Regions from separate parts of the Embleya sp. NBC_00888 genome, predicted to be linked through region 1. Evidence: predicted binding sites of a transcription regulator. Region 1 holds the regulator's gene; each other region holds the start of a gene.

Region 1 (3,275 bases):
CGCGGCCGGACCAGGGTGACCACCTCGCCGTCGATCAGGAACCCGCGCGGATCCATCGGGAAGACCCGCAGCCGCCCGTGCCGGTCCTCCAGCGTGACGGTGAACCCCTCGGGGGTCCTCTCCACCCGGACCACCGCGCCACAGAAGCCGGTGGACGCCTCCTCCACCACCAGATCGCGATCGGCCGCGACCTCCGGGACGGGCTTGTCCTTCTTCCATCCCGGGATCAGCGACTCGGGTCCGTAACTGCGCATGACGGTGACGCTAGCCGGGTGACGGTACGTCAGTCCGGTACGACGCGCCCGGCGGCGACGTCGGCCAGCCACCGGTTCTGCCGGATCACGAACTCCGTGTCGACCACCGCGCCGTGTCCGGGCAGCCAGACACTCGCGTCCAGCGCGCGCACCCGGGCCAGCGAATCGCTCCACTCCGCGGCGAACGCGTCCGAGCCGAACAGCGGCGGTCCGCTCTCCTCGACGATGTCGCCGGCGATCAGCACACCGCAGTCGGGCACGTGCACGACCAGGTCGTGATCGGTGTGTCCGCGACCCGGCGCGTACAACACCACCTCGCGCCCGCCCAGATCCACGGTCACCGGCTGCTCGCGGGCCACCAGCCGGGTCGGCGGCACGATCCGCGCGGCGTTCATCAGGTCCGGGTCGAAGCCGTGCGAGATGCCGCTCGCGCGACCGGCCTCGGCGTACCGCTCCAGATAGTCCGGCAGATCCGCGTGGCCCCAGACCTCGGCGTCGGGGAAGGCGCGCAGCACCTCGTCGTTGCCGTAGCAGTGGTCGAAGTGGCCGTGCGTGTTCACCACCGCGACCACCCGCTCGGGCAGGTCGTGCGCGGGCAGCTCGCGAGCCAGCGAGGCCAGCAGATTCGCGGCCTCGTGGTCGTGCGATCCGGTGTCCACGAGCAGGATCCCGTCGCGTCCCGTGACGACCGCCACATTCAGCTCCAGGCCGGGCAGTCGACGGCGCAGGACGCCCGGTCCGATCGGCTCCCAGGTGGCGTGTTTCGGCTGTTCGGCGCGTACCATGCGTCAACCTTGGCACGGACTCAGGGGTACGGTCCGGATCGGGTGACCCGTACACTGGCACTCGGCGGGACGGAGTGCCAACCAGCGTGACGAACCGCCGCGAACGGGACAGGCAACGGGCGGAAGAACGGGTCAGGAGGTGCGCACCATGCTCGACGATCGCAAGCAGGACGTGCTGCGCGCCATCGTGCAGGACTATGTGGCGACCCAGGAGCCGGTCGGCTCCAAGGCGCTCGCGGACCGACACAACCTCGGGGTCTCCCCGGCCACCATTCGCAACGACATGGCCGCGCTGGAGGAGGAGGGCTACATCACGCAGCCCCACACCAGCGCCGGCCGCGTGCCCACGGACAAGGGCTACCGGCTGTTCGTCGACCGGCTCGCGGGCGTCAAGCCGCTGTCGGGCGCCGAGCGCCGGGCGATCCAGACGTTCCTGGCCGGCGCGGTGGACCTGGACGACGTGGTGGGCCGGACGGTGCGGCTGCTCGCGCAGCTCACCCATCAGGTGGCCGTCGTGCAGTACCCCTCGCTGACCCGCTCGACGATCCGGCACGTCGAGCTGCTCACCCTCGCGCCGACGCGCGTCATGCTCGTGCTGATCACCAGCACCGGCCGAGTCGAGCAGCGGGTGATGGACACCCCCGGCCCGGTCGGCGAGAACCTGCTCGCCGACGTGCGCGCGCGGCTGAACAGCCGGATCACCGGCAAGCGGTTCGCCGATGTGCCGTTGCTGGTCCAGGACCTCGCCGAACCGTTCACCGCCGAGGAACGGCCGATCGTGGCGGGCATCCTGGCCACGCTGCTCGACACCCTGGTCGAACACAAGGAAGAGAAGGTCGTCCTGGCCGGGACGGCCAACCTGACCCGCTTCGGTATGGACTTCCCGAACACGATCCGCCCGGTCCTCGAGGCACTGGAGGAACACGTCGTGCTGCTGCGCCTGTTGGGCGAGGCGACCGACCCGGGCATGGTCGTGCGGATCGGACACGAGAACATGCACGAAGGACTGGCCGCGACCTCGGTGGTCGCCGTCGGATACGGCAGTGGGCAGGAAACGCTGGCGAAGCTCGGGGTGCTCGGGCCGACCCGAATGGACTACCCCGGAACGATGGGAGCGGTGCGCGCCGTGGCACGGTACGTCGGACAGATCCTCGCGGAGTCGTAGAGTTGGCTACCGATTACTACGAGGTCCTCGGGGTGCGGCGGGACGCCACCCCGGAGGAAATCAAGAAGGCCTTCCGCCGGCTCGCTCGGGAGCTGCACCCGGACGTCAATCCGGACCCGAAGACGCAGGACCGGTTCAAGGAGATCAACAACGCCTACGAGGTCCTCTCGGACCCGCAGAAGCGGCAGATGTACGACCTCGGCGGCGACCCGCTGTCCTCCGGGGGCGGCGCGGGCGGCGGCTTCGGCCAGGCCGGCTTCGGCTTCAGCGACATCATGGACGCGTTCTTCGGCCAGGCCAGCCAGCGCGGTCCGCGCTCGCGCACGCGCCGCGGCCAGGACGCGATGATCCGGATCGAGATCACTCTCGAAGAGGCCGCGTTCGGCACCACCCGCGAGATCCAGGTGGACACCGCCGTCACGTGCAACACCTGCAACGGCGAGGGCGCGGCGCCCGGCACCACGGCGCAGACCTGCGACATGTGTCGCGGTCGCGGCGAGGTCAGCCAGGTCACCAAGTCCTTCCTGGGCCAGGTCATGACGTCGCGGCCGTGTCCGCAGTGTCAGGGCTTCGGCACCGTGGTCCCGCACCCGTGCCCCGAGTGCGCGGGCGACGGCCGGATCCGCGCGCGGCGCACGCTCACCGTCAAGATCCCGGCGGGCGTGGACAGCGGCACCCGGATCCAGCTCGCGGGCGAGGGCGAGGTCGGCCCCGGCGGCGGCCCGGCCGGCGACCTGTACGTGGAGATCGTCGAGGTCCCGCACACCACCTTCCAGCGGCGCGGCGACGACCTGCACTGCACGGTCACCATCCCGATGACGGCGGCGTCGCTGGGCACCAAGGTGCCATTGCAGACGCTGGACGGCACCGAGGAGATCGACATCCGCCCCGGCACCCAGTCGGGCCAGTCGATCCCGCTGCACGGGCGCGGCATCACCCACCTGCGCGGCGGCGGCCGGGGCGACCTGATCGTGCACGTCGAGGTGCAGACGCCGAGCAAGCTCGACCCCGAGCAGGAGGAACTGCTGCGCCGGCTGGCCAAGCTGCGCGGTGAGGAACGCCCCTCGGGTC
Region 2 (3,275 bases), 870 kb from region 1:
CGACCGTACAGGTCTGCCGATCCTCAGTGGATCAGAAGTCCATGCCGCCCATGTCCGGAGCGCCGCCGGCCGGGGCCGGGTTCTTCTCCGGCTTGTCGGCGATGACAGCCTCGGTGGTCAGGAACAGCGCGGCGATCGACGCGGCGTTCTGCAGCGCGGAACGGGTGACCTTCGCCGGGTCGATGATGCCCTCGGCGATGAGGTCCACGTACTCGCCGGTCGCGGCGTTGAGGCCGTGACCCGGGGTCAGGTTGCGCACCTTCTCCACAACCACGCCGCCCTCGAGGCCGGCGTTGACCGCGATCTGCTTGAGCGGGGCCTCGACGGCCAGGCGCACGATGTTCGCGCCGGTCGCCTCGTCGCCGTCCAGTTCGAGCTTGTCGAACGCGATGGTCGACGCCTGGAGCAGGGCCACGCCACCACCGGCGACGATGCCCTCTTCGACGGCGGCCTTCGCGTTGCGCACCGCGTCCTCGATGCGGTGCTTGCGCTCCTTGAGCTCGACCTCGGTCGCGGCGCCGGCCTTGATCACGGCAACGCCGCCGGCCAGCTTCGCGAGGCGCTCCTGGAGCTTCTCGCGGTCGTAGTCCGAGTCCGAGTTCTCGATCTCGGCGCGGATCTGGTTGACCCGACCCGCGACCTGGTCCGAGTCACCGGCACCGTCGACGATGGTCGTCTCGTCCTTGGTGACGACGACCTTGCGGGCGCGGCCGAGGAGTTCGAGACCCGCGGTGTCGAGCTTGAGGCCGACTTCCTCGGAGATGACCTGGCCACCGGTGAGGATGGCGATGTCGCCGAGCATGGCCTTGCGACGGTCGCCGAAGCCCGGCGCCTTGACGGCGACGGACTTGAAGGTGCCGCGGATCTTGTTGACGACGAGCGTGGCCAGGGCCTCGCCCTCGACGTCCTCGGAGATGATCATGAGCGGCTTGCCCGACTGCATGACCTTCTCCAGCAGCGGGAGGAGGTCCTTCACCGAGGTGATCTTCGAGTTGACGATGAGCACGTAGGCGTCTTCGAGGACGGCCTCCATGCGCTCCATGTCGGTCGCGAAGTACGGCGAGATGTAGCCCTTGTCGAAGCGCATGCCCTCGGTGAGCTCGAGCTCGAGACCGAAGGTGTTGCTCTCCTCGACGGTGATGACGCCTTCCTTGCCGACCTTGTCCATGGCCTCGGCGATCATCTCGCCGATCAGGGGGTCCGCGGCGGAGATCGAGGCGGTGGAGGCGATCTGCTCCTTCGTCTCGACGTCCTTGGCAAGCGCGAGAAGCTGCTCGGAGACGGCCTCGACGGCCTTCTCGATGCCACGCTTGAGGGCCATCGGGTTCGCGCCGGCGGCCACGTTGCGCAGGCCCTCGCGTACGAGCGCCTGGGCGAGGACGGTCGCGGTCGTCGTGCCGTCACCGGCGACGTCGTCCGTCTTCTTCGCGACCTCCTTGACCAGCTCCGCACCGATCTTCTCGTACGGGTCCTCGAGCTCGATCTCCTTGGCGATGCTCACACCATCGTTGGTGATGGTGGGCGCACCCCACTTCTTCTCGAGCACGACGTTGCGGCCCTTGGGGCCCAGCGTGACCTTGACGGCGTCGGCGAGCTGGTTCATCCCGCGCTCGAGGCCGCGGCGCGCTTCCTCGTTGAACGCGATGATCTTGGCCATGTGGTGAAGTCCTCCCAGAACGGGGGTGAGTGCCGGACCGCACAGGTGCCCGCGACGGACGACCCGACCACCGCGAGGATCCCTCCCTCACGGGTGCCGAGCCTCACCGGCTCGGTCCGTTTCTGTCACTCTCACATCCAGAGTGCTAACGCCAATGATTAGCACTCGACCATGCCGAGTGCAAGCGCAACGGCCGGTCCCGACCCGTCCGCGCACACCCCCGCGCGTGTCGCACGAAGCGCGGGTCCGCGCGGCCGCACGCACAACGACCGGGGCCCGGCCCCCGCATGGCGGGAAGGCCGGGCCCCGGTCACTGATCACACCCGATACGCATCCGATCCGACCATCGGACAACAGGTCGGACGAGAGATCGGGACAAGTGTTGTGCTGCGATGTGTCGTGCAGTCCGTGGTGTGGACCGTTTCAAGCAGAGGAGCGGATGCCCCCTGGTTCAGGCGGTGACGCGGACCATGTCGGCCTGCGGCCCCTTCTGCCCCTGCGAGATCTCGAACTCGACTCGCTGCCCCTCCTCGAGCGTCCGGTACCCGTCCATCTGGATCGCGCTGTAGTGGACGAAAACGTCCGCACCACCGTCGACCGCGATGAAGCCGTACCCCTTCTCCGCGTTGAACCACTTGACGGCGCCCTGAGCCATTCCTAACTCCCCTGTTACTGGCCCTTTCACGGATACTGCACGCCGCAGCTCCGGGTTCGTATCCAGAAGGACCCGGCCTTCCGCTACGACCGCGGCTGAATGTATCCGGACGGATGCCCGGAGCAACAGGTCAATCGGACGAGAATTCCCGAGTGAATAAAGCTCGCATTCTTCGTGAACCACCAGGAAAGCCGTATTTCAATTCATCAGGAAAACGACTTTCGATACATATCGGGTGTGATTCCGGCCACGGGTTTACCGACGCAACGCCGCCAAAGCGGGGAAATGGACCCGGGTAAACACGTGTAACGCACGGCGGCCGGGGAGAGAGGAAATCCGCCGCCCGGTGCTCCGGACGGCGGATTTCTCGGTTCCGTTTCGCGATCAGTGCCGATGAAGATCGGCAAGGTCGCCTATCGCGTCAGCAACCGCCGGCGACCGCCGGGATGATCGAAACGCTGCCGTTGTCGGGGATCGTCGTGGCGAGACCGTCCGCGAAGCGCACGTCCTCGTCGTTCACGTACAGATTCACAAAGCGGCGCAGCTTGCCCTCGTCGTCGAGGATGCGCGCGCGAATTCCGGTGTGATCCTTTTCCAGGGCGTCCAGGACCTCGGCGAGGGTGCTCCCCTCGACGGACACCTCGGCCGCCCCACCCGTGTAGGTGCGCAGGATCGTCGGGATGCGAACGGAGACGCTCATGCCAGGCCGGCCTTTCGGAAGGATTCCAGAGTGGGTCGAATGGTCGCGGTGGCGCCGGTGGTCGGCGTGACCGCGTCCAACGTCTTGAGGCCGTCGCCCGTGTTGAGCACGACCGTCTCGGCGTCCGGGTCCAGCGCGCCGGACGCGAGCAGCTTGCGCAGGCAGCCGACGGTCACGCCACCGGCGGTCTCGCCGAAGATGCCCTCGGTGCGGGCCAGCAGCTTCATCGCCTCGACCACTTCGGCGTCGGTGACGTCCTCCAC
Region 3 (3,275 bases), 2.2 Mb from region 1:
CGGGCCCGGTGAGCTCAAGGGCACCACGATGACCGAGATGTTCGGCAACATGCTGCGCAAGATCCAGGCCCAGGGCTACACGGTCGCGCGCCTGGAGGACTACATCGGCTGAGGCCCTCCCGGTCGCTCGACTACCCCGCCGAGGCCCGCCGATCGGTCGGCTGCCCCGGGGACACCGGCTGCCCGATCAGCATCGTGGGCGCGCCCGCCACCCGGGTCAGCAACACCGTGGCCGCGTTCGGGCCGGTCGGCCCGACCCGGCGGCGGACCTCCTCGGGTTCGACCGCCGAGCCGCGCTTCTTGACCGTGAGGTTGCCGACGCCGCGCTCGCGCAGCAGGGCCTTGAGCCGCTTCAGGTTGAACGGCAACACGTCGGTGATCTCGTACACGCTCGCGAACGCGGTGGCGACCAGCTTGTCCGAGGCGAGGTAGGCGATCGTCTCGTCCACCAGGTTGCCGTCCACCAACTCGCCCACCTCGGCCACCAGGTGCGCCCGGATCACCGCGCCGTCCGGCTCGTAGAGGTAGCGGCGGACCGGGCCCACCGGTGCCCTGCGGGCCGGGCCCGAGGCCAGCGCGGCGCCGGCGGGCAGCACGGTGGCGCGCAGGCCGCCACGCGCTAGCCGACCCCACCACAACACCGCCTCCTTGACGTCGCCGCGATCGGAGACCCACTCGGCCTCCATGCCCTCGGGCACGATCTCGTGCGGGATGCCGGGCGCGACCTTGGCCGCGCCGCACGGCACCCGGGCGGCGAGCGTGGTCAGGAACGAGAACGGCGGCGAGTATGCCCGGGGGTCGAAGGTGCGGCCCCGGGCGGTGCGCCGGGCCGGGTCGATCAGCGCCGCGTCGTACCCGCCCAACTCCACCTCGGTCACGTCCGCGCACTCGACGGTGAGCAGGTGCGCCAGGCCCAGCGCGTCGGCGTTGGCCCGGGCGACCGCGCAGGTCAGCGGGTCCAGGTCGACCGCGTGTACGGCGATCCCGGCGCGGGCCAGCGCGAGCGCGTCGCCGCCGATGCCGCAACACAGGTCCACGACCCGGTCGATCCCGCCGGCCGCGACCAGCCGGGCGGCCCGGTGCTCGGCCACCGAGGTGCGGGTGGACTGTTCCAGCCCATGGGGTGTGAAGTACATCCGCGCCGCGTCCGCACCGAACTTGGCCCGCCCGCGCTGCCGCAGCCGGGACTGGGTGAGCGCGGCGGCCACCAGCTCCGGCGTGTGCTCCCGACGCAGCCGGGTGGCCAACGACAGCTCTTCGCCGATCTCGTGGTCGGCGAGCAGGTCCAACAACGAATGGCCCTCGTCGGTCAGCAGCGCGGTGAAAGCTTCGGTGTGCACGCGCCCATTCTCGCCGAGCGCCGCCGGCCCCCGTCGGGAAGGCCACCGGTATGAACAATGCGGTCCGACGCGCTGAATCTGGCACTCTGGTTGACGGAGTGCTAACCGCCACCTAGTGTCTGTGCTGGCACTCTCCCCATGAGTGTGCCAGTGCGATACGAGCAGGTCCGGCACCCGCGACGACGGATCTGTCCCATCGCCGACAGACATTTTTCCGTGAGATCTCCGAAGGGGGAGGTCGCATCGTGACGACCGCCAACACCAAGGTTGCCATCAAGCCGCTCGAGGACCGCATCGTGGTTCAGACGCTTGAGGCCGAGCAGACCACCGCGTCGGGTCTCGTGATCCCGGACACCGCCAAGGAGAAGCCCCAGGAGGGCGTCGTCCTGGCCGTGGGCCCGGGTCGTTTCGAGGACGGTCAGCGTCTGCCGCTCGACGTGAGCGTCGGTGACACCGTGCTGTACAGCAAGTACGGCGGCACCGAGGTGAAGTACAACGGCGAGGAATACCTCGTTCTCTCGGCTCGCGACGTGCTCGCGATCATCGAGAAGTGACATCGCGCTGACGCGCCGGAACCGGTGACGGTTCGACGACCCCGCCCCGGATCGCCCTGCCCTCGCGGCCGGTGGACCCGGGGCGGAGTCGGTTGTACGACGTCGACTAGCAACCTTTAAGGACGAAGACCCTCATGGCGAAGATCCTCCAGTTCGACGAGAAGGCCCGGCGGTCGCTGGAGCGCGGCGTCAACGCGCTGGCCGACACCGTCAAGGTCACGCTCGGCCCCAAGGGCCGCAACGTCGTGATCGACAAGAAGTTCGGTGCCCCGACCATCACCAACGACGGCGTGACCATCGCCCGTGAGGTGGAGCTCGAGGACCCGTACGAGAACCTCGGCGCGCAGCTGGCCAAGGAAGTCGCGACCAAGACCAACGACATCGCGGGTGACGGCACCACCACCGCGACGGTGCTCGCCCAGGCGCTGGTACGCGAGGGTCTGCGCAACGTGGCCGCCGGCGCGGCCCCGATGGACCTGAAGAAGGGCATCGACCTCGCCGTCGCCGCGGTGTCCGAGCAGCTGCTCAAGACCGCCCGCGCGATCGACGGCAAGGAAGACATCGCCGCCGTCGCCGCGCTCTCGGCGCAGGACCAGCAGATCGGCGAGCTGATCGCCGAGGCCATGGACAAGGTCGGCAAGGACGGTGTGATCACCGTCGAGGAGTCCCAGACCATGGGTCTGGAGCTGGAGTTCGCCGAGGGCCTCCAGTTCGACAAGGGCTACCTGTCGCCGTACATGGTCACCGACCAGGAGCGTATGGAGGCCGTCCTCGACGACCCGTACATCCTGATCCACCAGGGCAAGATCTCGGCCATCGCCGAACTGCTGCCGCTGCTCGAGAAGATCATCCAGGCCGGCGCGTCCAAGCCGCTGCTGATCGTCGCCGAGGACGTCGACGGCGAGGCGCTGTCGACCCTGGTCGTGAACAAGATCCGCGGCACGTTCAACGCCGTCGCGGTCAAGGCCCCGGGCTTCGGCGACCGCCGCAAGGCGATGCTGGAGGACATGGCGATCCTGACCGGCGGTCAGGTCATCGCCCCCGAGGTCGGCCTCAAGCTCGACCAGGTCGGCCTGGAGGTGCTGGGCAGCGCCCGTCGCATCACCATCACCAAGGACGCGACCACCCTGGTCGACGGCGCCGGCGACGCCGCCGCGATCGCGGACCGGGTCAAGCAGATCAAGCGCGAGATCGACGACACCGACTCCGACTGGGACCGCGAGAAGCTCCAGGAGCGCCTCGCGAAGCTGGCCGGCGGCGTGTGCGTGATCCGTGTGGGCGCGGCCACCGAGGTCGAGCTCAAGGAGAAGAAGCACCGCCTCGAGGACGCGGTCTCCGCGACCCGCGCGGCCATCGAGGAGGGCATCGTCGCCGGCGGCGG

What was found. The regulator HrcA, encoded in region 1, represses chaperone genes, less so after heat shock. The targets are predictions, from matches to a motif close to TTNGCACTCNGNNNNNCNGAGTGCNAA.
Region 2: groL (chaperonin GroEL) is a predicted target of HrcA. The motif match lies at 1,816-1,842, and genes of this name have one in related genera.
Region 3: groES (co-chaperone GroES) is a predicted target of HrcA. The motif match lies at 1,419-1,445, and genes of this name have one in related genera.

What each region holds. Positions count from the first base shown of each region.
Region 1 covers NZ_CP108784.1:2,997,279-3,000,553, reverse strand. The annotation lists gene OG948_RS12060 (DUF3097 domain-containing protein) at 1-254, opposite strand, end outside; gene OG948_RS12055 (MBL fold metallo-hydrolase) at 284-1,039, opposite strand; gene hrcA (heat-inducible transcriptional repressor HrcA) at 1,188-2,204, shown strand; gene dnaJ (molecular chaperone DnaJ) at 2,207-3,275, shown strand, end outside.
Region 2 covers NZ_CP108784.1:3,871,130-3,874,404, reverse strand. The annotation lists gene groL (chaperonin GroEL) at 32-1,657, opposite strand; gene OG948_RS15995 (cold-shock protein) at 2,109-2,312, opposite strand; gene OG948_RS15990 (ubiquitin-like small modifier protein 1) at 2,734-3,012, opposite strand; gene thrC (threonine synthase) at 3,009-3,275, opposite strand, start outside.
Region 3 covers NZ_CP108784.1:5,228,615-5,231,889, forward strand. The annotation lists gene OG948_RS22420 (polysaccharide deacetylase family protein) at 1-112, shown strand, start outside; gene OG948_RS22425 (THUMP-like domain-containing protein) at 132-1,340, opposite strand; gene groES (co-chaperone GroES) at 1,586-1,894, shown strand; gene groL (chaperonin GroEL) at 2,029-3,275, shown strand, end outside.